Regions from separate parts of the Thioalkalivibrio sp. ALMg3 genome, predicted to be linked through region 1. Evidence: predicted binding sites of a transcription regulator. Region 1 holds the regulator's gene; each other region holds the start of a gene.
What was found. The regulator sigma-54, encoded in region 1, starts transcription at its own class of promoters, with help from an activator protein. The targets are predictions, from matches to a motif close to TGGCANGNTNCNTGCTT.
Positions count from the first base shown of each region.

Region 2: a site for sigma-54 is predicted at 3,723-3,739, ahead of F622_RS0109385 (CmpA/NrtA family ABC transporter substrate-binding protein). Genes of this name have one in related genera too.
Region 3: a site for sigma-54 is predicted at 1,556-1,572, ahead of F622_RS0111460 (nitrate regulatory protein). Genes of this name have one in related genera too.
Region 4: a site for sigma-54 is predicted at 5,286-5,302, ahead of F622_RS0112205 (TorF family putative porin). Genes of this name have one in related genera too.

Region 1 is NZ_KB906224.1:88,081-95,686, reverse strand. Features, by position in the region: gene F622_RS0107790 (NAD-dependent epimerase/dehydratase family protein) at 1-388, shown strand, start outside; gene F622_RS0107785 (calcium/sodium antiporter) at 445-1,422, shown strand; gene F622_RS0107780 (KpsF/GutQ family sugar-phosphate isomerase) at 1,419-2,396, shown strand; gene F622_RS0107775 (HAD family hydrolase) at 2,396-2,935, shown strand; gene lptC (LPS export ABC transporter periplasmic protein LptC) at 2,932-3,513, shown strand; gene lptA (lipopolysaccharide transport periplasmic protein LptA) at 3,494-4,036, shown strand; gene lptB (LPS export ABC transporter ATP-binding protein) at 4,033-4,803, shown strand; gene F622_RS0107755 (RNA polymerase factor sigma-54) at 4,892-6,376, shown strand; gene hpf (ribosome hibernation-promoting factor, HPF/YfiA family) at 6,393-6,731, shown strand; gene F622_RS0107745 (PTS sugar transporter subunit IIA) at 6,735-7,202, shown strand; gene hprK (HPr(Ser) kinase/phosphatase) at 7,251-7,606, shown strand, end outside.
Region 2 is NZ_KB906226.1:95,868-103,473, reverse strand. Features, by position in the region: gene cynS (cyanase) at 1-377, opposite strand, end outside; gene F622_RS0109395 (ABC transporter ATP-binding protein) at 414-1,325, opposite strand; gene ntrB (nitrate ABC transporter permease) at 1,355-2,203, opposite strand; gene F622_RS0109385 (CmpA/NrtA family ABC transporter substrate-binding protein) at 2,207-3,661, opposite strand; gene F622_RS0109380 (sigma-54-dependent Fis family transcriptional regulator) at 3,850-5,499, opposite strand; gene F622_RS0109375 (ABC transporter permease) at 5,698-6,537, opposite strand; gene F622_RS0109370 (ABC transporter substrate-binding protein) at 6,534-7,606, opposite strand, start outside.
Region 3 is NZ_KB906231.1:91-7,696, forward strand. Features, by position in the region: partial or broken gene F622_RS13485 (transposase) at 1-190, shown strand, start outside; gene F622_RS0111460 (nitrate regulatory protein) at 197-1,522, opposite strand; gene F622_RS0111465 (DsrE family protein) at 1,649-2,005, opposite strand; gene F622_RS0111470 (hypothetical protein) at 2,097-2,339, opposite strand; gene F622_RS0111475 (TMEM165/GDT1 family protein) at 2,506-3,063, shown strand; gene F622_RS0111480 (TVP38/TMEM64 family protein) at 2,998-3,750, opposite strand; gene F622_RS0111485 (replication-associated recombination protein A) at 3,760-5,136, opposite strand; gene lolA (outer membrane lipoprotein chaperone LolA) at 5,432-6,103, opposite strand; gene F622_RS0111495 (DNA translocase FtsK) at 6,244-7,606, opposite strand, start outside.
Region 4 is NZ_KB906232.1:54,510-62,115, forward strand. Features, by position in the region: gene F622_RS0112170 (lysophospholipid acyltransferase family protein) at 1-70, shown strand, start outside; gene F622_RS0112175 (DNA-formamidopyrimidine glycosylase family protein) at 81-908, shown strand; gene F622_RS0112180 (PQQ-dependent sugar dehydrogenase) at 951-2,111, shown strand; gene msrA (peptide-methionine (S)-S-oxide reductase MsrA) at 2,123-2,755, shown strand; gene F622_RS0112190 (gamma-glutamyl-gamma-aminobutyrate hydrolase family protein) at 2,795-3,562, opposite strand; gene F622_RS0112195 (amidoligase family protein) at 3,612-4,637, opposite strand; gene folB (dihydroneopterin aldolase) at 4,711-5,076, shown strand; gene F622_RS0112205 (TorF family putative porin) at 5,357-6,070, shown strand; gene F622_RS0112210 (P-II family nitrogen regulator) at 6,139-6,477, shown strand; gene F622_RS0112215 (ammonium transporter) at 6,512-7,606, shown strand, end outside.

The DNA of each region.
Region 1 (7,606 bases):
CCCGCTGTTGCTGCAGATCGCCCGCGGACGGCTGTATCCCGCCGGGGGCGAACAGCCAGTGCAGATCCTGTGGGAGGACGATGCCGCCGCCGCGATGGTGCGCAGCATCACAACTCGCACTGCGGGGATCTTCAACCTGGGGGCCGAACCTGCCTGGTCGCTACGGGCGATGGCGCGCCACCAGCGGCGCTGGGGGATCCCGGTGCCACTGCGGCTGATCCGCACCCTGCACCCGCTGGCCTGGCGCCTGACCGCCCGCGCCGGGGACCCCGGCTGGGTCCGCGGGCTGGACGGCCCGCTGGTACTGGACTGCACCCGCGCCCGCGAGCAGCTCGGCTGGACACCGCAGGTGACCACCGCCGGGTGCCTAGAACGTCTGCGCTGCTGAAACCACTACCCAATCGGCTACAATCCCGGGCCTGACCCTCCCGGACCCGACTGTCCATGGTGCTACCCGTTGTCGCCATCATCGGCGGCCTGATCCTGCTGACCTGGAGTGCCGACCGCTTCGTGTTCGGCGCCTCGGCCCTGGCCCGCGGCCTGGGCGTCAGCCCGCTGATCATCGGCCTGACCATCGTCGCTTTCGGGACCTCGGCACCGGAGATCGTGGTCTCGGTCCTCGCCAGCCTGCAGGGCAACCCGGGGCTGGCGGTGGGCAACGCGATCGGCTCGAACATCGCCAACATCGCGCTGGTGCTGGGGACCGCGACCCTGGTCGCGCCGCTGGCGATCGGGCGCGGCATGGTTCGGCGCGAACTGCCGATCCTCCTGCTGGTCAGCTTCGGCGTGCTGCTCCTGCTGGTGGATGGCGAACTGGGCCGGCTGGAGGGCATCGCGCTGCTGGCCGGTCTGGTCCTGTTCACTGCCTGGATGGCCATCAGCGCCCGGCGCGCACGCCCGGCCCCCCATGACGACACCCCCGAGGTGGTGCGCGGCATGGTCGAGACGATCCCAGAGGGCGACCGACTGGGGCCCGCGATCGCCTGGCTCGTGTTCGGGCTGCTGCTCCTGCTGGCGAGCAGCCAGGCCCTGGTCTGGGGGGCCGTCGAGATCGCCGAACAACTGGGGGTCAGCGACCTGGTCATCGGGCTGACCATTGTCGCGGTGGGAACCAGCCTGCCGGAACTGGCGACCTCGGTGGTCGCCGCCTTCCGCCGCGAGGCCGGGCTGGCGATCGGGAATGTAGTCGGGTCCAATCTGTTCAACCTGCTCGCGGTACTGGCCGTTCCGGCCCTGATCACGCCGCTGGCAATCGACGCCGATGTGCTGACGCGCGACTATCCGGTGATGCTGGCATTGACCGTGGCCCTGTTCCTGATCGCGCTGGGCCGCCGCGGACAGATCCGGCGCTGGCAGGGCGCCCTTCTCCTCATCGCCTTCGCAAGCTACCTTGTCTATTTGGGAATCACGGCAACCGCATGAACTTCAACCCCGAAACGACCCGCAAGCTCGCCCTGGCCGTCCTCAATGACGAGGCCGAGGCCGTACGCAACCTCGCCCGGCGCATCGACGACCGCTTCCTCGAGGCCTGCCGCTGCATCCTCGCGTGCAAGGGCCGCGTGATCGTCACCGGCATGGGCAAGTCCGGGCACATCGGCAGCAAGCTGGCCGCGACCCTGGCCTCCACCGGCACGCCGGCCTTCTTCGTGCATCCGGGCGAGGCCAGTCACGGCGATCTCGGCATGATCACCCGCGAGGACGTGGTCATCGCGCTGTCGAACTCCGGCGAGACCGACGAGATCATCACCATCCTGCCGCTGATCCGGCGCCTGGGCGTACCGCTGATCGCGATGACCGGCAACCCCGGCTCGCGCCTCGGCGCGGATGCCACCGTACACCTGGATGTCAGCGTCGAGCGCGAGGCGTGCCCGCTGGGCCTGGCTCCCACCTCCAGCACCACCGCCGCGCTGGCGATGGGCGATGCCCTGGCCGTCGCGGTGTTGGATGCACGCGGCTTTACCGCCAACGACTTTGCCCGCTCGCACCCCGGCGGCCGCCTTGGCCGGCGCCTGCTGGTGCATGTCGCCGACATCATGCATACCGGAGGCGCGATCCCGCGCATCACCCCGGACGCCCCACTCAAGGACGCCCTGTTCGAGATCACCCGCAAGGGTCTGGGGCTGGTGATCATCACCGACGGTGACGATCGCATCCAGGGCGTGTTCACCGATGGCGACCTGCGGCGCACCCTGGATGCCGGGCACAGCCTGGACGGCCTGACCATCGGCGAGGCCATGACCACCGGCGGCCACACCGCGCAGCCCGACTGGCTGGCGGTGGAGGCCCTGGAGGCCATGGAGAGCCGGCGCATCAACGCCCTGCCCGTCACCGACGCCGAAAACCGCCTGGTGGGCGTGATCAACATGCACGACCTGCTGCGCGCCGGGGTGGCGTGATGAACCTGGATGCCACCACTCTGCGCACCCACCAGCAGGCCGTGCGCCTGCTGATCCTGGACGTGGACGGCGTGCTGACCGACGGCAGCCTGTTCCTCGGCGACGGCGGCGAGCAGTACAAGGCCTTCAACAGCCGCGACGGCCACGGTATCCGTCTGGCCCTGGACGGCGGGATCGAGATCGCCATCCTGACCGGGCGCACCTCCGGGGTCGTCGAACACCGTATGCGCGACCTGGGTGTGGAGCATCTGATCCAGGGCCGCCGCGACAAGGGCGAGGCCCTGCACGAACTGCTGCAGCGGACCGGCCACGACCCCGCCGAAGCGGCCTTCATGGGCGACGACATCGTGGATCTACCAGCGATGCAGCGGGTCGGGCTCGGGATCGCGGTCGGCGACGCCCACCCGCTGGTGCGCCAGCATGCCCAGTGGGTGACCGAGGCCCATGGTGGGCGCGGGGCCGTGCGCGAGGCCTGCGAGGGCCTGCTGGCCGCGCAGAGCCGGCTCGACGCGCTGTTCGAGACCTACCTGAACGGATGAGCCGCAGGATTCGCAGCCGACTCGGATGGGCCTTGGCCGTGCTCGCATTCGCGACCGTGCCCCTGGCGCAGGCTGAGGTAAGCCCGCCCGAGGGCGAGGTCACGCTGCAGATTGACGGCTTCACCCTGCATGCCACCGGCGACGACGGCGAACTGAGCCATCGTCTGCGCGGCACCCGCCTGCGCGAGTTTGGACGTGACGGCCCCCAATGGGTGGACGACCCGGACCTCGACCTGTTCGCCGAAGGCGGTATCGAATGGCGCTGGACTGCCCCCGCCGCACTGCATCAACCGGCCGCCGTGACCCTGGACCTGGTGGGCCCCACCCACGGCGTACAGCCGCCCCGCGGCGAACGCGTAGAGACCATCATCGATTCGCGGGATGTTCGCGTCGCCACCGACACCATGGTCGCCACTTCGGATGCCCTTTCCACCCTGAACCAGCCGGGCCTGTTCCAGCGCGGCACCGGTCTGCGCGTGGACTCGCGAGGGGATACCATAGAGTTGTTCCATGACGTGTACTCGCTCTACAGCGAGACGAGCGAGGAGGATCCCGCGCATGACCCCGAATCCCCATAGCCTTCGCCACCGTCCGGGCCAACCGGGTGCCCGCCTGGCGGCGCTCCTGCTGCTAGCCCTGCTGGCCACGCCCGCGCTCGCCCAGCAGGGCTCGGCGGGCCCGGCACTGCCGGTGGAGATCACTGCCGACCGCGCGGAGATGGACGAACGCCAGGGGCTGGGGACCTACACCGGCGACGTGATCGTAATCCGCGGCGACATGACCCTGGAGGCCGACAAGGTCTACGTGCGCACCCGCGATCGCCGCCCCTACGAAATGGAGGCCCACGGCGAGCCGGCACGCCTGGAATCACCCGATCCGGAAACCGGAGAGATGCGCATTGCCACCGCCCTGCGCATCGACTACCTGCTGAACGAGGACCGCATGATCCTCACCGACCAGGCCCATGTGATCACCACCAGCGAGGAGGCGCGCGGCAAGCGCATCACCTACGACCTGACGACCGACGTGATCGAGGCCGAACGCGGCGAAGGCGACAGCGAGCGCGTGCGCATCACCATCCAGCCGCGCGACGACGAATGAACGCCACCGCCCCCAGCCCATCCGCCACACCGGCACAAACCAACGACCGCCTGATCGGACGCGAGCTGACCAAGCGCTACGGCCAGCGCACGGTGCTGGACCAGGTGGACGTCGACCTCGCGCCCGGCGAGGTGGTCGGCCTGCTGGGCCCGAACGGGGCCGGCAAAACCACCTGCTTCTACAGCCTGGTCGGGCTGATCCGTCCCAATGCCGGGCGCATCACCCTGGGCGAGCGCGACATCACCCGCGCCCCCATCCACGTACGCGCGCGCGCCGGCCTCGGCTACCTGCCGCAGGAGGCCTCGATCTTTCGCCGCCTGAGCGTGTGGGACAACCTGCAGGCCGTGCTGGAACTGCGCCCCGGGCTGGATCGCCACGAGCGCCGCCGCATTGGCGATGCGCTGATCGAGGAGTTTCAGCTCGAGACCGTGCGCCACAGCCCGGGCATCGCGCTGTCCGGTGGGGAACGGCGCCGGGCCGAGATCGCCCGCGCCCTCGCCGGGGATCCGCGCTTCATCTGTCTGGACGAGCCCTTCGCCGGGGTGGACCCGATCTCGGTGGGCGACATCCAGGACGTGATTCGGCATCTCGCCCAGCGCGGCATCGGCGTACTGATCTCCGATCACAACGTGCGCGAGACCCTCGGCATCTGCCACAGGGCCTATATTCTAAGCGAAGGCCGCCTGCTGGCCGCCGGGACACCGGACGAGCTGCTGGCCGATCCCCAGGTGCGCCGGGTCTATCTCGGCGAGAACTTCCGCCTGTGAAAGCGCCCCGTATGCGGCCCGGTCGGTGCACAAACCACAAGGCAGGCTTTAAGATTCCATCAATGCCCACCCTCGCCCCGCATACCCGATGCTGAAACCCGGCCTGAATCTGCAGCTGGGTCAGACGCTGACCATGACCCCGCAACTGCAGCAGGCGATCCGCCTGTTGCAGCTGTCCACGCTCGAGCTCCAGGTGGAGATCCAGCAGGCGCTGGAGAGCAACCCCATGCTCGAACAGGTCGAGGACGAAGATGCCGAGGCCGACACCGAGCGCCTGAACCAGGACGGCGAGCTGGTGGAAGGCGATCGCATGGAGGCCACCACCACCAGCGACGACGTGATCCCCGAGGAACTGACGACCGACAGCCGCTGGGACGACATCTACGAGCCGGCCCCGACGCCCAACAAGGGCGTGGATGACCGCGACCCGCTGGAAAACACCAGCGACGACGACGGTGAGGGCCTGCAGGATCACCTGCTGTGGCAGCTGCATCTGAGCCATCTGACACCGCGCGACCAGCGCATCGGGGCGGCCCTGATCGACGCCATCAGCCCCGACGGCTATCTCGAGGGTGACCTGGAAACCCTGGCCGAGACCATCAGCCGAGGCGAGGATGAAACCGTCGGCGTCGACGAGGTCGAGGCAGTGCTCCACTGGATTCAGCAGTGCGACCCGCTGGGGGTCGGCGCGCGCAACCTGCGGGAGTGCCTGGAGATCCAGCTACGCGAACTGGCCCCGGACGCCCCGGCCCGCGAGGCCGCACGGGCGATCCTGGAACACGGCATGGACAGCCTGGGCAAGCGCGACTACAAGGCCCTGCAGCGCCAGTCCGGCGTACGCGACCCGGACGAACTGGCCCGCGCACTGGATCTGATCCGCACCCTGAACCCGCGCCCCGGCGCACAGATCAGCTCCGCCACCTCGGAATACGTGGTCCCGGATGTCTACGTGCGCCACACCACCGAGGGCTGGCGCGTGGATCTAAACCCGGAGATCGCACCGCGCATCCGCATCAACGACCTCTACGCCGGCATGGTGCGCCAGGTCTCGGATGCCCGCGACAGCGCCTTTATGCGCGATCAGCTGCAGGAGGCACGCTGGTTCCTGAAGAGCCTGCACAGCCGCAACGACACCCTGCTGCGGGTCGCCGAGGCGATCGTCCATCGCCAGCAGGGCTTTCTCGAGCATGGCGACGTCGCGATGCAGCCATTGATCCTGCGCGACATTGCCGAGACCCTGGAGATGCACGAATCGACCATCTCGCGGGTTACCACGCAGAAATACATGCACACCCCGCGCGGGGTCTTCGAGTTCAAGTATTTCTTCTCCAGCCATGTCGGCACGAACGATGGCGGCGAGTGTTCCGCCACCGCCATCCGTGCCATGATTCGCGAATTGATTGGCGACGAACCCCCGAACAAGCCGCTCAGCGATGCCCGGCTCGCCCAGGTCCTGTCGGACCGGGGCATCAACGTAGCGCGCCGCACCGTGGCCAAGTACCGCGAGGCGATGCACATCCCTTCATCCAGCGAACGCCGGCAGATGGCCTCGATGCCCACCGGCAGCAAGTAACCAAGGAGTCCTGACCATGCAGATCAACCTGACCGGCCACCACGTGGACATCACCGACGCCCTGCGCGACTACGTCAACGAGAAATTCGCGAAGCTGGAGCGCCACTTCGACAAGGTCATCGACGTCCACGTCGTGCTGACCCACGAGAAGACCCGGAATCAGCACAACCAGGCCGAAGCGAATCTCCAGGTCAGCGGCAATCACATCCACGCCGAGGCCTCTCACGAGGACATGTATGCCGCAATCGACGCGCTGATCGACAAAGTCGACCGTCAGCTGATCAAGCACAAGGAAAAGGTCAAGGACCACCACCGCGCCGAAGGTGCCCAGCGCAACCGCGAGCAGGCCTCCTGATCCATGACGATTGCCGAGTTGATCACCTCCGAGCGCATTGGCCTGCAACCCGAGTGCTCCAGCCAGAAACGGGCCCTGGAGGCCCTGGCGGACCTCCTCGCCGGCGGAGGTGACGGCACGGGACCAGGAAGCAATGCGATCTTCGAGGCCCTGTCCGCACGCGAAAAACTCGGATCCACCGGTCTCGGCCATGGGGTTGCGATTCCCCATGGCCGCCTGGCCGATCTCGAGGCGCCGCGCGTGGCCGTGCTGCGCCTGGAAAAGGGCGTCGACTTCGACGCCATGGATCACGAGCCGGTCGATATCCTGATCGCACTGCTGGTCCCGGAGGCCGCCACCGGCGACCACCTCGACCTGCTGGCCCAACTCGCCCGCGGCCTGTCGCAGCCAGACACCATCGGAGCGCTGCGCCGGGCCGGGGACGCGGCGGCCCTGGAACAGGAACTCGTGCGCCGCTTCAGCGAGGACTAAGCCCGTGGAACCCGCCTCCAGCCGCGATTCCGGCGCGCAGCGTCTGCCATGAACGAGGCGCTGGGAGAAGGCGGGATCGCCCGCGACATCAACGTGGAGAGCCTGATCCAGGCCATGGGAAACCGCCTGGATCTTCGCTTCGTGCACGGCGAACATGCAGCACCCGACCGCAAGCTGGTCGGCGACGACGGGGACGACCTGCCGCTGGCCGGCCATCTCAACCTGATCCGGCCCAACCGCATCCAGATCATCGGCGACTTCGAGGCCCGCTACATCTCCAGCCTCAGCGCCACCCAGTGCAACGACCTGATCCTGGAGATGGCCCGCACTGGGACCACCGCGGTGATCTTCGCCGAGGACACCTGTCCGTTCTCGGAGATGCCCGACGCCCCGCAGGAGGCGCT
Region 2 (7,606 bases), on a different contig from region 1:
ACCTTGTCGATGTCCATGGTGAAGTCGATGGCGCTCATGATGCCGTCACCGAACTTTTCGTGGATCAGCGCCTTCATGGTGTCGCCGTAGACGTTGATCGCCTCGTAGAAGCGATAGATCACCGGGTCGGTGGGGATGGTCTTGTCCCAGGCCTTGTGCGGGAAGGCCTGCAGCGCCTGCGAGACCTCGGGGCCGAGACCGAGGAAGGTGGCCAGCTTGTTGGCCTGGTCGCCCTCCAGGTGGTTCATGCCGTAGCAGGCGGAGGTCACGTAGACCTCGTGCAGCCCGGTGGCCTCGGCGATCGCGGCCCAGGTAGTTCCGCGGTTCTCCTTGGCCTCGAGGATGGTGGTGGTCATGGCGCTCTTGCTGAGACTCATTACTGTGCTCCTTGAATGCGATGGATGGACTGGGGGTCAGACCGCGCGAACCATGCGCGGACCGGGTTCCGGGTTGGCCTCGGGCTTGGCCGGGTTGACGATGCGCGGGCTGTGGCGCGGGTTGTCACCGCGGGCGGCGCCCGCCTGGGCCTTGGCCGACATCTCCTTGGCGCCGTTCACGAGGAAGTCGACCAGGTGGTTGCGGATCGGGTAGTAGGCGTCGTTCTGGTGCAAAGTGGCGCGTTCCCGCGGCCGCGGGATGTCGATCTTCACCGACTCGGCGACCTGGGCATGCGGCCCGTTGGTCATCAGCAGCACGCGGTCGGCGAGCAGGATCGCCTCGTCGACGTCGTGGGTGATCATGAACACGGTCTGGTGGGTCTCCGACCAGATCTTCAGCAGCTCTTCCTGGATGACCCCGCGGGTCAGGGCGTCCAGGGCCCCGAACGGCTCGTCCATCAGCAGCAGCTTGGGTTCGATGGCGAAGGCCCGGGCGATGCCGACGCGCTGGCGCATGCCGCCGGAGAGTTGCGAGGGCTTGCGGTCCATGGCGTGGTCCAGGCCCACCATGTGCAGGTAGCGCTCGGCGTGTTCCAGGCGTTTCGCCTTGCTCCAGTTCGGCCAGCGGGCGCGCACCGCGAACATCACGTTGTCGCGCGCCGACAGCCATGGCAGCAGGCTGTGGTTCTGGAAGATCACGCCCTGGTCGAGGCTGGGGCCGTTGATCTCCTTGTTGTCCATGATCACGTTGCCGTCGGTCGGTGTGGCCAGACCGGCGAGCACGTTCAGGATGGTGGACTTGCCGCAGCCGGAGTGACCGATCAGGCAGACGAACTCGCCCTTGTTGATGGTCACGTCGACGCCCTCGAACACGGTCATCAGTTCGCTGGAGTCGGGCTGCGGGAAGCGCTGGCTCAGGTTCTCGATTTCGAGGAATCCCTTGCTCATGATAGGTCTCCTGGTTGGGCTGCGCCGACTCAGTCGGCGTAGCGCACGAATTTGGTGGCCTGGGCGAGGGAGGCATCCAGCAGGAAGCCGACGATGCCGATCATGATGATCGCGAAGATCACGCTGGCGAGATCGAGGTTGTTCCACTCGTTCCAGATGTAGTAGCCGATGCCGGTGCCGCCCACGAGCATCTCCGCGGCGACGATGACCAGCCAGGCGATGCCGATGGAGATGCGCATGCCGGTGAGGATGGTCGGGGCCGCGGCGGGCAGGATCACCGTGAACGCGGTGCGCAGGTTCGACAGCTGGTGGGTCTTGGCCACGTTCAGCCAGTCATTGCGCACCGAGGCGACGCCGTAGGCGGTGTTCACCAACATCGGCCAGATCGAGCAGATGAAGATCACGAAGATTGCCGACATGTTCGAGTCGCGGATCACGAACAGGGCGAGCGGCATCCAGGCCAGGGGCGAGATCGGCTTGAGGATCTGGATGTACGGATCGAACGCCTTGTTCAGCAGCGGCGACATGCCGATCACGAAGCCGAGCGGGATGGCGATCAGCGCGGCCAGGGCAAAGCCCAGCAGGACCCGGTAGATCGAGTAGGCCAGCTGGATCCCGATGCCCTTGTCGTTCGGGCCCGCGTCGTAGAACGGGTTGCTCAGTTCGCTGAAGGCGTGGCTGAACACCTGGGTGGGGGCCGGGATGCCGCTGCTGGAACTGCGATCGGTCCCGCCCCCCATCAGTTGTTCGTATTCGCTCAGCTCGCCCTGCTGCGGCGCGAGGACCTCCGGGGCGGTGGCCAGCTGCCACACGCCCAGGAAGACCACGAGCATCACCAGCGAGAGAACGGTCGCCCGGAAGTTGAGATTGCTCAACATGGCTTAGCTCCTGCGGATTGCGAAGCTGTCGAGATAACCTTCCGGGTCGGTGTAGTCGAACACCTTGCCCATGATCTCGAAGTTCTTGTAGGTGTCGCTCGGCGCTTCGTAGCCCAGCTCGGTCATGACCTCGGCGCACTCGCTGGCGAGGAAGACGTCTTCCGCAAGGCGGTTGTAGTCGAAGTCGCGATCCACATAGCCCCAGCGCTTCATCTGGGTGAGGATCCAGGTGGCCATCGAGTGCCAGGGGAAGGGGTCGAAGTCGATCCGGTGCGGGTCGTTCTTGACCTCGCCCAGGCCGTCGGCATAGCGCCCGGTCAGCACCTGCTCGACCACCGATTGCGGCTGGTTGAGATAGGCACGCGGGGAGATGGCCTCGGCAATCTCGGCGCGGTTGTTGATATCCGAGCTGTACTGGGTGGCCTCGATCAACGCGCGGAACAGGGCGCCGAAGGTGTTCGGGTGTTCGTCGGCGAAGGCGGCCGAGCAGGCGAAGGCGCAGCACGGGTGGCCGTCCCAGATCTCCTTGGTCAGCATGTGAATGAAGCCGATGCCGTCCCAGACCGCGCGCTGGTTGAAGGGGTCGGGGGCCAGGTAGCCGTCGACGTTCTCGGCACGCAGGTTGGCGACCATCTCCGGCGGCGGCACGACGCGGATGCTGATGTCGCGATCGGGATCCAGCCCGTGTTCCGCGACGTAGTAACGCAGCAGGAAGTTGTGCATGGAGTACTCGAAGGGCACGGCGAAGGTGAAGCCCTTCCAGTCCTTGGGATCGCGCTTGTCCTTGTGCTTGTTGTGCAGGGTGATGGCCTGGCCGTTGATGTTCTCCACCGCCGGCATGATGTAGTGCTCGCGCGAGGAGCCGGAGCCCAGGGTCATCGACAGCGGCATCGGCGAGAGCATGTGCGAGGCGTCGTACTCACCGGACAGCGACATGTCGCGGGCCACCGCCCAGCCGGCGGTCTTGATCACGTCGACATCCAGGCCGTGGCGCTCGTAGAAGCCCATGGGGTGGGCCATGATGATCGGCGTGGCGCAGGTGATTGGCACGAAGCCGACGCGCAGCTTGGTCTTTTCCAGCGGCCCGCCGTCCTTGATTGCGGCCTTGACCTTGTCCAGCGGCAGGATGGAGCCCAGGGCCGCGGCCACCGTGCCGCCCCCGATCATCTGCAGGAAGCGGCGGCGGTTGATCTCGTTGTGGCCGAACATGCCGCGGACGATGGCGCTCTCTACCGCGCGATCGACCATGGCCTCGTCGCTCAGGTCCTCGCCGGTGGCGTGGGCATCGGCCTGTACGGGCTCATGGGTGGCGCGTCGTTCCAGTTTCTCTTCCAGGTCCGGGGACGCGGTGTCGAAGCAGCTGCAGCTGCCGGGACCGGTGTGCCCGTGGCGGCAGCTGGAGCCGTGGCGCAGGTCGGCGTTGGCGTCGAAGGGATCGTGAAGACTCTTGGTCGGCATGGTCGGCTCTCCTCGTGGGTCGAATCGATGCGGGCATCGTTGCCGCGCATGTCGAGGGTCATTGCAGGTGCCATGCCAAGCGTGGGCAATGGGCCCCCAGGGCGGCGCGCGAGTGCCGGGAGATCGGACCATTGGTCGACATTGTCGACGAAGGGAACAAAAGGTCCACTGGTGTCTGAGCGGTGGGCCTAAGTGGTTTCTATGCCGAGCTTTTTCAGGCGATAGCGCAATTGCCGCGGGGTCAAGCCCAGGTCCATCGCGGCGCGAGTCTTGTTGCCCCCGGTCTGCTCGATCGCGCGCTTCAGGCGCTCCGCCTCGGTGGCGTGTACGCGCTGATATGGGCGCACCGCGCTGGTGCAGGACGCGCCGGAAGAGGGCAGGGTTCGGGGCTCGTTGTGCCGCGATGGTGCCGGTGCATGCTCGTCTCGGAGGCCGTGCCTCTCGCTCTCGAACGGGCTGATGCGGGATTCCTCATGCAGGATCTCGTCGATCAGCGGCGTGCCGATGCGGCCATCCGTGGACAGCAGCACGGCGCGCTCCAGCACGTTCTCCAGCTGGCGGATGTTGCCGGGCCAGTCGAAGGCCTCCAGGCGTTCCAGCACGCCCTCGTCGACGACCACGTTCCAGCCGTGCAGGTGGGTGTAGCGGTCGAGGAAGTGGCGGGTGAGCAGGCGGATGTCGCTGGCGCGGTCGCGCAGGGCCGGCATGTGCAGCGGGATCACGTTCAGGCGGTAGAACAGGTCGAGCCGGAAGTTCCCGGCGTTCACCGCGGCCTGCAGGTTCTGGTGGGTTGCGGCGATGATGCGTACGTCCACCGGGAGATCGCGGTTGCCGCCAATGGGTTGGACCACCCGTTCCTGCAGTACACGCAGGATCTTCGACTGCAACGCCTCCGGCATGTCGCCGATCTCGTCAAGAAACAGCGTGCCGCCGTCGGCCAGGGCGATCTTGCCGGTCTTGGCGCTGGACGCGCCGGTGAAGGCCCCCTTTTCGTGGCCAAACAGTTCGGATTCCAGCAGGTCGGCCGGGATGGCGGCGCAGTTGATGGAGATGAACGGCTTTGCATTGCGCTGGCTGATCCGGTGGACCATGCGCGCGATCTTCTCCTTGCCAGTCCCGGAGGCCCCGGTGATCAGGACGGTGGCCTGGGTATCCGCAATGCGGTGGACCTGCTTGAGGACGTGCCGCAGGGCCGGGCTTTCGCCGAGGATGCCGTACTGCCCGCCCTGGGTATCCAGGGCGCTCTTGAGGTAGCGGTTCTCCGAGACCAGCTCGGCGGTGCGCTCGGCGATCAGCTGGTGGATGCGCAGCACCTGGCCGATCATGCTCGCGATCACCCGCAGCAGGTTCAGGTCGTCCTGGAACTGGCGCGAGCGGCGTCGCAGCCGGTGCACACCCAGCACGCCGATGGCGTGTTCGTCCTGGACGATGGGCACGGCGATGTAGGCGACGGTCTCCTGCGGCAGGGTGGAACGGTCAATGGCGCGCGCGAGGTATTCGGGCTCGTTGTCGATGTCCTGGATCAGGGCGATCTGGCCGGTCTTCATGACGCGCCCGGTGACACCCTCGCCGAGGCTGTAGCTGCCGCGGTCGCGCTCGGCATCGGTCAGGCCGTAGGCGTGGCGGATGCGCAGCTGGCCGCTGTTCGGATCCGGCAACAGGACGCGGCCGCGGTTGAGCCCCAGTAGCTGGGACATCATCCCGAGGATGCGGTAGATCGCGGCATCCGGGTCGCCGGAGCGGCCCATGAGCTTGGCAACCTCCAGCAGCAGGGTGATCTCCTGCTCCCGGGTGGCCAGGTCCGGTGGGGTCGAATCGGATATGCGGTGGAGTGCCATGCCGTGGGTTATGCAGAAAGCCTGCCAGTGCGAAAACGACGTGTTGGTGGGCGTTCGGGGGCGTCTGGCAGGGTCGGGATGACGCGGTTGCCTCGAGGCGGGGCAGGGCCTTGCACTGTTGGGTTGCGCTTGCCCGCTTTGCGGGCGCACAAAAAGGCCCGGCCATGAATGGCCGGGCCCGGGTATTGCCCGAGGGGATCAGCCCTCCGCGTGATAGCTGCTGCGCTTGATCAGGCGTACGCAGATGGCGTCGAGCATGTAGCCGATAATGCCGATGACCAGGACAAATGCGGCCAATTTGTCGTACTCCAGGGTGTCGCGGGCATCGTTGATGGCGTAGCCCAGCCCCGAGGTGACGCCCAGGTACTCGGCCGGCACCAGTACGATCCAGGCCACACCCACCGCCAGGCGGATCCCGGCGAACACATCCTGGGCGATCGCGGGCATCACGATGTAGCGCAGGGTGTGGTACGGATTGGCGCCCAGGTTGTTGCCCACCTTGAGCCACATTGGATCGATCCGTTGCACCCCGTGCGCGGTGGCGTAGGTAATGGGCCAGACGGCCGCGATGGCAATCAGGAAGATGATGGCCGCATCCCAGGTGGCGAAGGCCAGGACCGCGACCGGCATCCAGGCCAGCGGCGAGATCATCCGCAGGAACTGGAACGGGACGTGGGTGACCTGCTTCAGCGTCAGGAAGTAGCCGATCATGACGCCCAGTGGCACGCCGATGGCAATGGCGTAGGCCAGGCCCCAGCCCACGCGGTACAGGCTGGACTCGATCGGTGACCACACGGCCCCGGAGCTGACGATGTCCCAGAAGGCCGCCAGCGTGGGCCCGGGGGCGAAGCTGGCGAAGGCCATCGTGTCCTCGTTGTTACCGATGGCCCAGCCGCCCCAGTACCACAGGGCGAACAGGCCGGCGATGCCCAGCGCCGGGTACTGCAGCGCCCGGCGTGCGCGGTCCGCGAGCCGCAGCAGCGGCATCAGCCGCTCCACGGTCGCGGTGTCGACGGAGAGAGTGGCTTCGCGGTTCATAGCACCACCACCTCCTCGCGGGCATAGGGCGAATCCATGTCCACGCCCGGGGCGCCCTGCCAGGCAGTGTGCGTCTCCATCGCCTTGCGCACGAAGTCGTAGTTCACCAGGTCGTCACTCACGAACTCCGGGTCCAGGCCTTCGAGGAAGGTGGTGTCGCCGCCGACCAGCGTCTCGTTCATGGCGCCGACCAGCATCTTGGTGGCCGACGGGTAGGGCCAGGGCGAGAAGTCGATGCGGCCGTTCTCCCATTCGGGGTGACGGATCGCGCCGCTGTCGGCGTAGGTGCTGTCGTCGTGGTAGTTCGTCATCGCGCGTTCCACCACGTTGGCGGGCATCGGGAGATACCCCTTGCCATCGCGCGAGAGCATAGTGGCGACACTCTTCTTGTCTTGCTGGATCGTGCCCTGGGCGCGGACCACGGCGTTCATCACCTTCTGGGTCCACTCCGGCTCGCGGTCGGTCAGGCGCTCGTTCATGCACACCACGCAACAGGGGTGGTTCTTCCAGATGTCGCCGGTAAAGCGCAGCACGTTGCCGCGCGCCAGCAGCTCGCCGGCGGCGTTGAACGGCTCGGCGACGATGTATGCATCAATGGAGCGCGCGGCCAGGGCCGGCGGCATGTCCGGCGGCGGCATGAGCATCAGGTTGACCTCGTGCGCCTCCAGCGCGTCGCCCTGATCGCGGATCACCGGCGTCAGGCCGGCATCGCGCAGGGCCATCTGCATGACTACGTTGTGCATGGAATACCAGTAAGGCACGGCCACGCTCTTGCCGCCGAGGTCGGCGAAGCTCTGCACGTCGACATGGCGGCCGGTCACCACGGCCGAGCCGTTGGTGTGGGCCCAGGACATGATCTTCACCGGGAAGTCATTCTGGTAGCGCATCCACAGCGGGATCGGCTTCAGCAGGTGCACCAGGTTGAATCGGTTGGCGGCAAAGGACTCGATCAGCGGCGACCAGCCGCGGATCAGCTGGGGATCGGCGACTTCCAGTCCTTCGTCCTCGAAATAGCCCTCGGAGTGGGCGACCAGCAGGGCGGCCGCGTCGGTGATCGGGATGTAGCCGA
Region 3 (7,606 bases), on a different contig from region 1:
GCTCTATCTGGCCGCGATGCAGGCCAAGTCGAAAGCCGCCTGGAGCGACTACTACCAGCGCTGCCTGGACCGTGGCCTGGCGACGACCCAGGCACTGAACGCCTTGGCTCGAAAGCTGGCCCGCGTCGCCTTCGCCCTGATGAAAAATCAGACCGATTACCAACCTAAGATCCCTTGTGGAGAGACATAGAATCTCCTACAGGCCCTTCCCCAGCAGGTCAGACATGGCGACGGTCGCCTCGGCCACCTCGGCCAGACGCCGGTTCTGGTTCATCGCAGTCTGGCGCAGGAGCTTGTAGGCCTGGTCCTCCGTCAGGCCGCGATGCTGGATTAGCAGTGCCTTGGCTCGCTCAATCGTCTTGCGCTCGGCCAAGGCCTGGCGCGCCGCCTGCAGCTCGTCCTCCACCGACTGCAGACGACTGGCCTGGCGTTGCACCAGGTCCATCACCGAATGTCCGACGATCGGCACATTGAGCGGGTTATCGCCGCCCACGCCGTCGGAATCCAGCCCCTCGGGCGCACCGAAAAACACCGCATACGGCACGCTGTCGCGCAACTCCGACTCGGCCAATTGCGCGATACGGTCACGCACCGCACCCAGGTCCGCGCGATCCGCCACGATGCGCGCGGAGCAGCACTCGTTCAGGTGCATCTCCAGCCGATCCTCGATCTCCTTCATCGCGTCGATACGCGCAGTCGTGCAGGCAAACCACGCCTCGGCCCGGGCCGGGGCCGGCTGGCCATCGGTCTGGGTGCAGGCCTGACGGCGCAGGCGCTCGACCTCGGCGGCGAAGCTCGCGCCCTGTAATTGACGGCAGGCGCCGCAGGCCGATTCCGGGGCAAACTCCGAGAAGATGCGAAACGAACGTTCCTGGGCATCGATACGGTGTAACAGGGCCTGGCGCAGCTCGCCGTCAAACACGCCCTGGCCAAAGCCCGCAGCACCGATCGCGCGTTCCTGACCCGCAAGCTCCTTGCCCTGCATGAAGTTCAAAAGAGCGACCAACGCACCGGAGACCTCCGGGTCGGTAGCCGAATCCGCTGCCTCGAATACCACGGCCAGGAGCGACCGGATCAGTTCGCTGAATCCGCGCATCGCCTCCATCGGCGAAAGCGTGCGCTCGTTGACCTCCTCGCGCAGGCTGGGCAGCCCGGACAGCCCGTGCAGGGCCAGTGCCATGCGCCCCAGCAACCGGCTGCGCGCGTGGGCACAGGCCCCCGGCTGTAACCAGCCATCAAGGTGTTCGCGAAAGGCCGCCGCCGTGGTGTCGGATTCGGTTCGATACTGCCCCAGCTCCTCGGCATAACGCTGGCCAGCCGAGCCGATCCAGAGGCTGGAAGCGCCGCGTTCACGCTGCAGTTGATGCACCAGGGCACGGATGCACCCGACCAGTTGCACGGCCTCCAGCAGGCGCTCCAGGCTCACTACCTCGCATTTGCGCGAGGCGACCAGGAAGTCGCCAATGGCCTCTTCATACGAAACGCTCGGGGACAGGGTATTCGGGGGGAGATTCTGACTCATGCTCATGATCCGCGGATGCCTCGCGGAACAAACAAGCATGCAATGTGCCAGTTCGGGGCACTGGCAGGGGCGGGAGATCAGAACGAGCGGGGGATCACACCCCCGCCCGCGAGCAACGATGAACGATTAGAAGCTCATCGAGCGGTCGAAGTCGGCGACGGCCTGGACGTACTGGCCCATGCCGGCCATCTCGGCGTTCGGCAGGAAGTTGTGTTCGCCGACGTCGCGGCCCTTGGCGCAGGCCTCGCAGGCCCAGAACGGGACGCCTTCACTGACCAGTGAATCGACGATGTCCTTCATTGCCGGCATGTTGTGGCCGACGATCTTGTCGTAGACATTGCGGTTGGCGATGTTCACGGCCTCGCCCTGCAGCCAGACGGTCACGTCATGGCCCTGCTGCTTGGCCACGTTGGCGGCGATCATGCCGAGCGTCGCACGGGTGGGGTCGTCGGTACCGGCGGTGACAGCAACAATAAAGCGCATGGGGTTCTCCTGAGTGCTTGAAACGTGCTGCAACCGTAGCGGCAGGCACGCCCGGCGTCGATTTCCCACAAGCTGCGGAGAAACACTCGGATCAGGGCCTGCCCCTAACCGTAACGCTGGTCCGGTAGAGCTTGAAGGCCATCAACAGCCAGGGGATGGCGTGCATGACCAGGTCGAGGATGTCCCACAACCGGGTCAGCTCGCCGGCGAGCAGCCAGCGCAGCTTCTCCGCGACATGCGGCTCGGGGATCCAGGGGGCCAGGCCCAGCGTGGCCACCAGCAGGGCAAACAGCCACAGCGGTGCGCGATCGACCCAGCGTACGAAGGCTTTCATCGCGCGCATCCTACCCAAGGCCCGCGCACGGCGCAGCCCGTTCTTGCCGGTAACGGGGCCGCCTTCTACACTTTTGCCAGCTTCAGGGGGCGCGACGCGGCAGGCCCGGGAACCCCCTGGCCTCACCACCGCGGTCCGCAGTAGCCGCCCGGTCCGGAAGACCATCATGGAAGCCCTGCTCGTCTCCACCGTCATCGTCGCCATCGCCGAGATGGGCGACAAGACCCAACTCCTCGCGCTGCTCCTGATCTGCCGCTACCAGCAGACCTGGCCCATCATCTGGGGCATCGTGGTGGCGACCCTGGCCAATCACTTCCTCGCCGCGCTGGCCGGCGTCTGGATCGGCGCCAGCGTGCCGGACGAGTGGCTGCGCTGGGGGCTGGGGCTCGGGTTCATCGTCATGGCCGCCTGGGTGCTGGTGCCGGATAGCGAGGACGAGCTGCCCGCCCCCTCGAAACACGGCGTGTTCTGGACCACCACGGTGCTGTTCTTCCTGGTCGAGATGGGCGACAAGACGCAGGTGGCTACCGCCGCGCTGGCCGCGACCTTCGACAACCTGATCCTGGTCGTGATCGGCTCGACCATCGGTATGGTCCTGGCCAATGCGCCGGTCGTATGGCTGGGCCAGCGTTTCGCCTGTCACCTGCCGCTGCGGCTGCTACGCGCGCTCGCGGCGCTGCTGTTCTTCGCCCTGGGCCTCGGGGTACTGCTGGCCTGGGTCTGAGTCCGAGTGCAGCATCTTCTGTCCCAGCCAGATGCGCCGCACCAGGCGCGGCAGCAACAGCAGCAATGCCAGCACCGCGAGCAGCGCCAGACCCAGTTGCACCCCGCTGTCGGCACCACTGGCCACCTCGCGGGTGGCATGCCCCAGCCAGGCATAGGCGAACAGGCCCGGGATCAGCGCCACCACCGTCGTCAGTGCAAACACGGGCAGCGGCAGGCGCACCAGTCCCAGGGCATAGTTGGTGGGCGCAAACGGAAACACCGGTACCAGCCGGGTCAGGGCCACCACGCGCCAGCCCTCGGCCTCCACATCCTCGCGCAGCCGGGTACTGCGCGGCCCCATGCGCGGAACCAGCCAGGGCTGCAGCCAGGTACGGGCCAGCATGAAGGCGATGACCGCCGCCACGGTGGCCGCCAGCAGACTCAGGGCGCCACCGGTGAAGGGACCGAACAAGGCCCCGCCCAGCAGGATCCAGAAGGTGCTCGGCAGCGGGAACAGGGCCAGCACGACAAACGCCAGCACGAATACCAGGTAGGCCCCAGGGCCCCAGCTGAGCAGCCAGACTTCCAGCTCGCCCAGCGGAACGCCGAGACTGGGCCACTCGGTGGTCAACAGGATCCACGCCAGCGAGACCCCGAACAGGATCGCCGCGACCGTCAGCCAGCTCTTGTGATGTCGAATCCTCATGTCACCCCGTCAGCCCCCGTCCCCGGGGTCTTCACCGCCGCCGCGCAGACGCTGCAGACGCTCCGCCAGCGCGCGCTCGGTACCATCCCGGCGCGGACTATAGAAGCGCGCTTCTTCCAGCCCTTCGGGCAGATAGACCTGTCCGCGCGCAAACCCGTCCGGTTCGTCGTGGTCGTAGCGATACCCGGCACCGAAGCCCTCGGCACGCATCAGCTCGGTCGGGGCATTGCGCAGGTGCAGGGGCACGCCCGCGCTGCCGCTGTCGCGGATCGCGGCCCGCGCGCCGTTCAGCGCGGCATAGGCGCTGTTGCTCTTGGGTGCGGAGGCCAGTTCGATCACTGCCTGTACCAGCGCCAGATCGCCTTCCGGCCGACCCAGACGTTCCATGGTCTGCCAGGCCGCCAGCACCCGCGCACCGAGGCCAACCGCGGCCAGGCCAATGTCCTCGTAGGCCATGCGCAGCAGGCGGCGACCGAGGTAGTCCGGGTCACAGCCCGCATCCAGCATGCGGGTGAGCCAGTACACCGCGGCGTTCGGATCGGACCCGCGCACCGACTTGTGCAGGGCGGAGATCTGGTCGTAGAAGGCATCGCCCTGACGGTCGAAGGCCAGTGACTGCGCCCCCATCACCGCGCGCAGCGCGTCGCCGGTGATGGCGCCATCGCGCGCCAGGTCCGAGGCGGTCTCCAGCCAGTTCAGGGCACGCCGGGCATCGCCGTCCGCGGCGCGCGCAAGACGCTGACGCTCCCCCGAGTCCAGCGTCAGGCCGCGCCCGCCCAGACCGCGCTCGGGGTCATTAAGGGCCCGGTCGATCAGGGCCTCGATGGCCTCCGCCCCGACCGCCTCCATGCGATAGACCCGCGCGCGCGACAGCAGCGCGCTGTTGAGTGCGAACGAAGGATTCTCGGTGGTCGCGCCGACGAAGGTCAGCGTACCGTCCTCAATGTGCGGCAGCAGTGCGTCCTGCTGGCCCTTGTTGAAGCGGTGGATCTCGTCGATGAACAGCAGCGTCCCGACACCATTGCGGCGGCGGGTCTTCGCGGCTTCGACGACCGCACGGACGTCCTTGACCCCGGCCAGCACGGCGGACAGCGTGACCAGGCGCTGGGCTCCGGCCGCCGCCACCAGCCGCGCGAGCGTCGTCTTGCCGCAGCCGGGCGGGCCCCAGAGGATCATCGACGGGGTCTGGCCCTGCTCGATCGCCTGGCGCAGCGCGGCATCGGCGCCGACCAGGTGGTCCTGGCCGACCATCTCGTCGAGCCGCGCCGGACGCATGCGCTCGGCCAGCGGCGCCGAGGGATCCAGGGCTACCGGGGCCGGTTCGGGTTCGGGCGAGGCCACGTCCGGATCGGGGCCGAACAGATCGCCTTCGGGGGAATCACTCATGGAGGGATTGTAACCCCTCGAGCCGAAGAGCCTTGTTCACCACGAAGTGCGCGAAGGTACGAAGAAGGACTATTGAACCACGGAGGGCACGGAGACAACCCAAGGGGCGTATCACAGCCCATGTGCAGGATGCGTTGAGCAAAGCGAAACGCATCAACATCGATCACCCGGAATATCGCCGCCTTCCGACCGATGCGTTTCGCTGCGCTCAACGCATCCTACGCTCCCTAAAAGCCTTTGTTTTCTCCGTGGCCTCTGTGCGCTATGTGGCAGATAACCCGCGAGCGGACCTCGCTCAAGGCCGATAGATGTCGGTCCCGGCCGGCGGGTCGAAGGTGAACACGCCCGGGTCGAGTTCGCCATTGCGTTCGGTTTCGTGGAAGAGGATCACGGTCTCCTGGCCGAAGATGTCGCGGAAGGCCATGCGGGTCAGGTCGCCATCCGCGGTCAGGTCCAGGTCCAGACTGGTGAAGTCGGCCTGTTCGTTGCGCGGCACCAGCACCAGGCGCAGGGCATCGCCGCCCGGCACCGGGCGCAGTGACATGCGGAAGTGCTCGTCCAGACGCTCCGGCTGGGTGATCGCGGCGATCGGCGTGGCGTCGAAGGCATCCCCCAGCGGGCGCACCGTGGCCTGCGACAGATCCGGGTCGTACATCCACAGGTCCTCGCCATCGGAGACGATGGTCTGCGGGAACGGCTCGGTCACCTCCCAGTGCAGGCGATTGGGCAGCCCCAGCTGCATGCGGCCATCGGACTCCTGCAGCACGTAGCCGGTGTCGTCGCGCACGGTCTGGGTAAATTCGGCGGAGAAGCTTTCCAGGCCATCGACAAAGCGATCCAGCGCCGCGCGGGCATCCTCCATACCGCGGTCGGCGGCCAGGGCCGGAACGGCGGTCAAGGCCAGTACCAGGCCAAGGGACAGGGCCCGACAGAGGGCGCCCGGACACGTAAGGGGACGAGCGTTCATGCAGTCTCCAGGATGGATGGGTATGCGATTCATGATGCGCCGCGAGGCTTAACCCGGCGTGAATGTGTCGCACAGGGATGACGAACCGCGTCACGCGATCAGGGACATGGACACCAACCACGCCCTCGGGTTCGGGGCGCTCAGTCGTTCGGGCCGGGAACCAGGACCTCGCGATTGCCGTTCGACTGTACCTGGCTGACCAGGCCGGCGGCCTCCATGTCTTCGACCATGCGCGCGGCGCGGTTGTAGCCGATCTTGAGCCGGCGCTGGACGAACGAGATCGAGGCCTTGCGTGACTCGATGACCACCTGCACGGCCTGATCGTACAGCGGGTCCGATTCGTTGCCGTTCCCCTCGGGCGACTCCAGCCCCGGGATGCTGGCCGCACCGGCCTCGGGCTCGTCGAGGATTGCGTCGTTGTAGTCCGGCTCGCCGGTGGACTTGAGGTACTCGACCACCTGATGCACTTCGTTGTCGCTGACGAACGCACCGTGCACGCGCTCGGGCATCGCCTTGCCCGGTGGCAGATAGAGCATGTCGCCGTGACCCAGAAGGTGCTCGGCACCCATCTGATCGAGGATGGTGCGCGAGTCCACGCGCGAGGAAACCTGGAAGGCGATGCGGGTGGGGATGTTCGCCTTGATCAACCCGGTAATCACGTCCACCGACGGACGCTGGGTGGCCAGGATCAGGTGGATGCCGGCGGCGCGCGCCTTCTGCGCCAGGCGGGCGATCAGCTCCTCGACCTTCTTGCCCACCACCATGATCATGTCGGCGAATTCGTCGACCACAACCACAACGAACGGCAACGGCTCCAGTTCCGGCGCCTCGGTCTCGGTGATCGCCTCCTCCGGCTTGAACAACGGATCCTTCAGCGGCTCGCCGCCGGCCTGGGCATCGCGCACCTTCTTGTTGAAGCCGCCAATGTTGCGCACGCCCATCGCCGACATCAGCTTGTAGCGCCGCTCCATCTCCGCCACCGCCCAGCGCAGGGCGTTGGAGGCATCCTTCATGTCGGTGACGACCGAACACAGCAGATGCGGGATGCCCTCGTAGACCGACAGCTCCAGCATCTTCGGATCGATCAGGATCAGGCGGACGTCTTCCGGCGTGGACTTGTACAGCAGCGACAGCAGCATCGCGTTGACGCCCACCGATTTCCCGGAACCGGTCGTCCCGGCGACCAGCAGATGCGGCATCTTCGCCAGATCCGCGATCACCGGGCCGCCGCCGATGTCCTTGCCCAGCGCCATGGTCAGCGGCGACTTGTTCGAGTCGAACAGATCCGAACGCAGGATCTCCGAGAGGGCCACGATCTCGCGGTTCTCGTTGGGGATCTCCAGCCCCACCGTGGACTTGCCCGGGATCACCTCGACGATGCGTACGGCCATGACCGACAGCGAACGTGCGAGATCGGTGGACAGCCCGGAGATACGCGAGGCCTTCACCCCGGCCGCCGGCTGCAATTCGAAGCGGGTGATCACCGGCCCCGGCTGCACCGCG
Region 4 (7,606 bases), on a different contig from region 1:
GTGGTCCATGCGCCTGTTCCGCACCCGGCCCGAGGGCGAGCCGCGCCTGTACCCCGCGCGCGAGCGCTGATCCCGCCCTCATGCCCGAGGGCGACACGATCCACAAGCTGGCCGCCGCGTTGCGGCCGGTACTGGAGGGCGCAACGCTGACTGCGGTAGCGACCCGCACCCGGCGCGGCGATCCGTTGCTCGAGCATGGCGCGATGACCGCCGGGACCGTGCAGGCCCGGGGCAAGCACTTGTTGCTGGATCTTGCAGCTGCGGATGGCCGGCCGTGGCAGTTGCGCACCCACCTGGGCATGTACGGGACCTGGCATCAGTACGCCCCGGGTGTCGCCTGGCACAAGCCGGCCTCCAGTGCCTGGGCCGTCCTCAGCCTCCCGGAGCGGGTGCTGGTCTGTTTTCATCCTCGCGAGCTGCAGTGGCGCCCGCGCACGGCGGGGGCGGCGGATGTCCCGCGTCTGGATGCCCGTGTCGGCCCTGATCTGCTGGACCCGGCGATCGACCTGGATGCCGTGGTCATACGGGTGCGGACCGTCGCGGACCCGGCGCGCCCGATCCTGGATGTGCTGCTGGATCAGTCGCTGGCGGCGGGCATCGGAAACATCTACAAGTCAGAGGTGCTGTTCCTGCAAGGCTGTCACCCGCTGTGGCCTCTCGGGCAGGTGTCGCAGCGGGTGCTGGCGGGGCTGTACCGCGATGCCGAGCGGTTGCTGCGGCGCAACCTGAAGCCGGGTCCGCGCATCACCCGCGAGCGCGCGGAGGAGGGAGCGTTCCTGAACGTCTATGGCCGCCGTGGCGAGCCCTGCCGGCAGTGCGGCGCACCGGTCGAATCTGCCCTGCTGGGCGAACACGGCCGCTCGACGTACTGGTGCCCTGTCTGCCAGCCGAGGGAACCCGCCGCCTGAACGCAGGTACCAATGGACATCGGACCGAACAAGGAGCGAACCATGAGCAAGCGCAAACATATCCTGGGACGTGCAACGGTGGTTCCCATGACCGTGAGCCTTCTGGTGGCATGCACCGGGTCCTCCGGGGTCTCGGCCGAGGGCCTGGAGGGCGGGCAGCAGGATCTGCAGGTCAGCGTGCTGCACGAGGAACTGAATCACCCCTGGGCCATCGCCTTCCTGCCCGACGGCGGTGCACTGATCAGCGAACGCCCGGGCACCCTGCGCTGGTTCGAGGACGCCGAGTCCTTCGACGGGCGGGGCGCGCTGGTCCCGGGGTTGCCGGACGACCTGCAGGCGCGCAACCAGGGCGGGCTGCTGGATCTTGCGCTGCACCCCAATTTCGCCGACAACCGCTGGCTGTACTTCACCTACTCGGCGAGCGTGGAGAGCGGACTGACGACCCGCCTGGCGCGTGGGCGCTTCCAGGATGGCGAGCTGCAGGACGTGGAGACATTGTTCACCGCCGAGCCGGGTGTCAGCGGCGGCCGCCACTTCGGCAGCCGCATCGTGTTTGACCAGGCCGGGTACGTGTACATCAGCGTGGGTGACCGCGGCGATCGCGATCATGCGCAGGACACCTCCACCCATATCGGCAGCATCATCCGGCTGCATGACGATGGTTCGGTGCCGGATGACAACCCGTTGGTGGATGAACCCGACGCCCGCCCGGAGATCTGGGCCTGGGGTGTGCGCAACCCGCAGGGCATGGTGATGGACCCCGAGACCGGCACCTTCTGGCAGAACGAGCATGGCCCGCGCGGGGGTGACGAGGTCAACATCATCGAACCTGGCCTGAACTACGGCTGGCCGGTCATTACCCACGGCGAGGAATACCGTGGCGGCCAGGTGGGCGAGGGTCTGACCGAGAAGGAGGGGATGGAGTCACCGCTGCATCACTGGACGCCTTCCATTGCCCCGTCCGGCATGGCGATCCTGCGCGATCCGGCCTTTGCCGACTGGGATGGTGACCTGCTGGTCGGCGGACTGGCGCACCAGACGCTGCGCCGCCTGACCTTCGACGGGCGCGACCTGGTCAATGAGTCCGAGGTGCTGCCGGATCTGGATCGCCGTGTGCGCGACGTGCGCGTGCACGAGGGCGCAATCTACGTACTTACCGACCACAACCCGGGGGAGCTGATCCGGCTCACCCCGGCTGACTGATGGAGTCGCCGATGTTCGCATTTTCCGAGCCGCGCATGCCTGCGCCCGAGCAGGCCTTGCCCGGGCGCGAGGAGCCGATGCCGGTGCCCGGGCGCCACATGGTGCTGGGAACCCCGTTGGCACCGCCGTACCCCGAGGGCATGCAGGTGATCCAGTTCGGCATGGGCTGCTTCTGGGGCGCCGAGCGCCTGTTCTGGCAGCTGGACGGGGTGTACTCCACCAGCGTCGGTTACGGTGGGGGCTATACCCCGAATCCGACCTATCGCGAGGTATGCAGCGGCCAGACCGGGCACACCGAGCTGGTGCGTGTGGTATTCGATCCGCGGCGAGTCGACCTGGATGCGCTGTTCCGCACCTTCTGGGAAGGCCACGACCCGACCCAGGGCATGCGCCAGGGCAACGACGTCGGTACCCAGTACCGCTCCGCGATCTACACCACCGATGCGGACCAGCTGGCGGCCGCCGAGACCAGCCGCCAACGCTTCCAGGCCGCGCTGGACAAGGCACGGGGCGGAACGATCACCACCGAGATCGGCGAAGGGCCGGCGTTCTATTTCGCCGAAGAGGATCACCAGCAATACCTGGCCAAGGTCCCCCACGGCTACTGCGGCCTCGGCGGCCTCTCCGTGCCGTACCCGGCCTGAGCGCCTGCCCTTCTTCGTGTCTTCTTGGTGAATCGGGTTTTAGCCGTTGTTGGCGGCGGCCTGAACGAGGGCGTGGAACAGACGCTGGTGGCGGCGCTTCTGGGGCAGGTATTCCGGGTGCCACTGCACGCCGATGCACCAGCCGCGGTCGGCTTCGATCGCCTGTACCACGCCGCTGCTCTCGCGGCCGGCGACCCTTAGCCCGCGACCCAGGCCATCCACCGCCTGATTGTGCAGGGCGTTCACGTGCAGCGTGGCGTCGCCCAGGATGTCGGCCAGGTGGCTGCGCGGCTCCAGCTGGACCGGCTTGACCGGCAACAGGCTGCGGGCCTGCGGTGTTTCCACGTAGAACTCGGCCAGGTCGCGCTGCAGCGTGCCGCCGCGCACCACGTTGACCAGCTGCATGCCGCGGCAGATGCCGAGGATCGGGCGGTGATCGTCCAGCGCGCGGTGGATCAGGGCCTTCTCCAGGCGGTCGCGGTCGACGTCCAGTACCCCGCCGTGCGACTGGAACAGCCGGCGCAGCAGCCACAGGGCCGGGTAGAAGAGATAGCCGATCAGCCGTTGCGAGAGGCGGCGCTCCGCCTGGCGGATGGCCGCCGCATCCGGCCCGTCGGGCAGGGTCTCGCCGTAGAGCTCGGGGTCGACATCCGCCCCGCCGCCCACGATCAGTCCGTCGAACGGGCAACGGCCGCGCGGCTTTCCCGGGCGCAACCGCAAAGGGCGGCCTCCCGCGCGCCACACCGCCAGGGCGGTGAACAGCCAGGCCGGACCCCCGCCCTGGTCCGGCCCGGTGATCGCGATCACCGGGCGACGGGCTTGGGGCGTGACCCGGCTGGTTGCATTGGGAGCCGAGTCAGAACCAGTCACGGAGGCGCTGGCTCCAGTCGTCGGCCCAGCGGCCGAGGGCCTGGCCGGGGCGGTCCAGGTATTCCCGCGACAGGCGCTCCAGGCGTTCCGGATCCGCCGCCAGGCGTTCCACCTCGACCCAGCCATTGAACGGTCGCGCCAGGCTCCAGTCCGGGTCGTCGATCTCGCAGTTCGGCAGGCGGTAATGGAAGGCCGGGCGCGGTTTGATCAAGTCGTGTTCCACCGGTGCGGCGTTGACCCGTTCCGGGTCCAAGTGGGCAAACAAGGGCAACAGGTCCAGTGGTCGGTTGCGCGTCGGGCTGTGTGCCAGGTAGGCATCGATCAGGCCGGCCTGATCGGGTTGGAAGTCCGGGTCCAGCATGTGGCGTACAAAGGGCCCGGGAAATGCCCGAATGTAGGGCGACAGTCGCCGTGCCAGGTCGATTGCGCCGGCCGCGGTGAGGGCCTCGGCCATCAGCAGGAAGCTGCGCAGGATCGCCAGCAGCCACTCGGCATCGGTGCGGTGGATCTCGATATTGATCTGCAACCCGAAGGCGTAGAGAAACGAGCGTTCGGTGCCCTGGGCGCCGGCCTCTTGCAGGGCCGCGCGTACCCGGTCCAGGCGGGGCAGGTCGGCCACCGGGATCGGCGGGGCCACGATTTCATGCGGCACCAGGCGGCCGGCGGCGTCGGCCAGCCAGCGATCCAGCGCCGCCTTGTCGGAGTCGTCCAGCGAGATGCCGAGGCGCGCGAGATGCTCGCGGTAGGCCCGGTCCTTCAGCACCCGGGCGTCCAGTTCCAGCTGGAAGTCGCCGACGTCGGTATCGCGCACGCGGGCGACGAACGCACTGTCCGGTTCGATCTGCCCTCCGAATTCGGCCTTTACTGCTTCGGCCATAATCTCCAGCGAGACCCCGGCCATCTCGATCTCTACCCCGATGCGGCGCGGTTCGCCCTCGGGGGTGTCGGGCCACGGGAGGTCGTGGAAGGGCTCGCTCATGCGTGTCTCGAAGCCGTGCAAGGAGAGCTCCATGATAACGGCTCGGTGTACCTCGTGCGGCCCGGGCAGTAGGATAGGCGCCGACCTACAGGAGCCCGCCGAGCCCATGGATCGAATCTATCTGCGCGACCTCGAAATCGATGCCGTTGTTGGTGTCTACGACTGGGAACAGCGGATCCAGCGCCGCCTGCGATTCGACATCGAACTGGCGGCGGATACCCGCATCGCCGCCTATTCCGGCGAGATCGGCGATACCGTCGATTACGAGGCGGTGGCCAACGCGGTGCGCGCCATCGTCACGCGCGAGCCGCACGCGCTGCTGGAATCCCTGGCCGAAGAGATCGCCGAGGCCCTGATGGCCCAGTTCGGCACCCCCTGGGTGCGCATCAAACTGGGCAAGCCCGGGGCCGTTCCCGGTGTACGCGAGGTCGGCATCGAGATCGAGCGCGGCACCCTCGCGACGTCCGACTAGCCCCTCTTCTCCTACGGGCCCTTCCGGCCCGCTTTCCTGTCTCTTGTTCCGCGTCTGGCCCGTGCGGGGACCGGACCGTGTTCACACTTTTCGTTGATCGCACGCTTTTGGTGCGTGTGCACTTTTAGTGCGCACCATCCAGAGGCAAAACCTCGTGGTTCGGCCGCAACACGTGTTGTGAAAAGCCGATTTTGCTCCCTTTTGGTACTTGGCACAGCCCGTGCAAGGACCGGGTGTCGACTACGCGACACTCGATTGACCAATCTGGGAGATGACCAATATGAAGAAGTTCACCCGTTCCGCGCTGGCCGCTGCTGTCCTCACCGTAGGCTCCACCGGTGGCGTCGCGTTTACCTCCACCGCCGCCGCGGAGCTGTCCGTGAACATTGGTGCGGTGTCCAACTACTACTTCAGGGGCTTTTCCGAAAGCGATGACGGTGCGGCCATTCAGGGCGGCATTGATTACGAGCATGCCTCCGGGTTTTACGCCGGAACCTGGCTGTCGAACGTCGATTTTGGTGATGACACCAGCTACGAACTCGATCTCTATGCCGGATTCGCCGACGAGTTCGCCAGCGGGTTCGGATACGACGTTGGCTACATCTACTATGCCTACCCCGATGCCCGTGATGACACCGGCTCCCTGAGCGCCGACTTTGGCGAGATCTACGGGGAAGTCAGCTTTGATACTGGCACCGTCGGTCTCTACGGCGGTATGGCCTATGTTGTTCACGACAGTGATGACTCGGCCTTGCAGGATGACGACATGTACTTCTACGCCGGTCTGGATATCCCGTTCATGGATGTCTACAGCGCCGGGTTCCTCGTGGGTCGTACCCGCTTCGACGATTCCGATGCCGAAAACTACACCCATTACACCGCCAGCCTGGCGCGCGACGCCGGGGACTGGGGCGAGTTCAGCCTTAACCTCGAGTATGTCGACGAATCCGACGAGGACCTGGGCGCCTGGGTGGGCTGGTCCAAGACGTTCTGAAGCCGGCTATTACCTCTTAATGAAAAGGCGGGTCCGTGGATCAGCGGACCCGCCCACAGGAGTCTGACATGAAGATGATTACCGCCGTGATCAAGCCGTTCAAGCTTGATGATGTTCGCGAGGCGATCTCGGAGATCGGCGTGCAGGGCATGACCATGACCGAAGTGAAGGGTTTTGGTCGCCAGCGCGGTCATACCGAGTTGTATCGCGGTGCCGAGTATGTAGTCGATTTTCTGCCCAAGGTGAAGCTTGAAGTGGCCGTTGACGAAAACCTGGTCGACCAGGTCGTCGAGGCCATTTCAAAGTCCGCCAGCACGGGCAAGATCGGCGACGGCAAGATCTTTATTACGCCGGTGGAGCAGGTCGTGCGTATTCGCACGGGCGAAACCGGACCGGAAGCGCTTTAAACCTTTGCCTTCCAGCGAATGAGGAATTTCAATCATGGAAATTGAACAGCAAGTTGTCGAACTCGCCTATGCGATGGACACCTTTTACTTTTTGGTGGCCGGTGCACTGGTGATGTGGATGGCCGCGGGCTTTACCATGCTCGAGGCCGGTATGGTGCGCACCAAGAGTGTGGCCGAAATCGCAACCAAGAATATCGCCCTGTATTCGATCGCCAGCATCATGTACATGCTGATCGGCTACAACATCATGTACAGCGATGGTCTCAGCTCCATTATCCCGGGGCTGGGCTTCCTGATCAGCGGCGACAACGCAGTCGCGGACGTGCTGGGTAGCGGTGGCGACATCTACTACTCCGATCGTGCCGACTTTTTCTTCCAGGTCGTGTTCGTGGCCACCGCGATGTCCATCGTCTCGGGTGCCGTGGCCGAGCGCATGAAACTGTGGGCCTTCCTGGCCTTTGCGGTCGTGCTGACGGGCTTCATCTACCCGATCCAGGGCTTCTGGAGCTGGGGTGGCGGTATCCTCGACCAGATCGGCTACCTGGACTACGCCGGTTCCGGCATCGTCCACTTCACGGGTGCCGCTGCGGCGCTGGCCGGTGTGTTGCTCCTCGGGGCGCGCAAGGGCAAGTACGGCGCGGATGGCAAGATCAACGCCATTCCGGGTTCCAACATGCCGCTGGCCACGCTGGGTGTGCTGATCCTGTGGCTGGGTTGGTTCGGCTTTAATGGCGGGTCCGAGCTGAAGGTGTCGGACATCGAGTCCGCCAATGCCGTGGCCGCCGTGTTCGCCAACACCAACCTGGCCGCGGCCGGGGGTGTGGTTGCCGCGCTGATCACCACCCGTCTGATCTTCGGCAAGGCCGACCTGACCATGGCACTGAACGGAGCGGTTGCGGGGCTGGTGTCCATCACTGCCGAGCCGCTGATGCCCAGCCCGGTCCTGGCGATGATCATCGGTGCCGTGGGTGGTGTGATCGTGGTGTTCTCGATCGTCGCCCTCGACAAGCTGAAGATCGACGACCCGGTTGGTGCGATCTCCGCGCACGGTACCGCCGGTATCTGGGGTGTGATGGCGGTCCTGCTGTCCAACCCGGATGCGACCTTCTTCGGGCAGATCGTGGGCCTG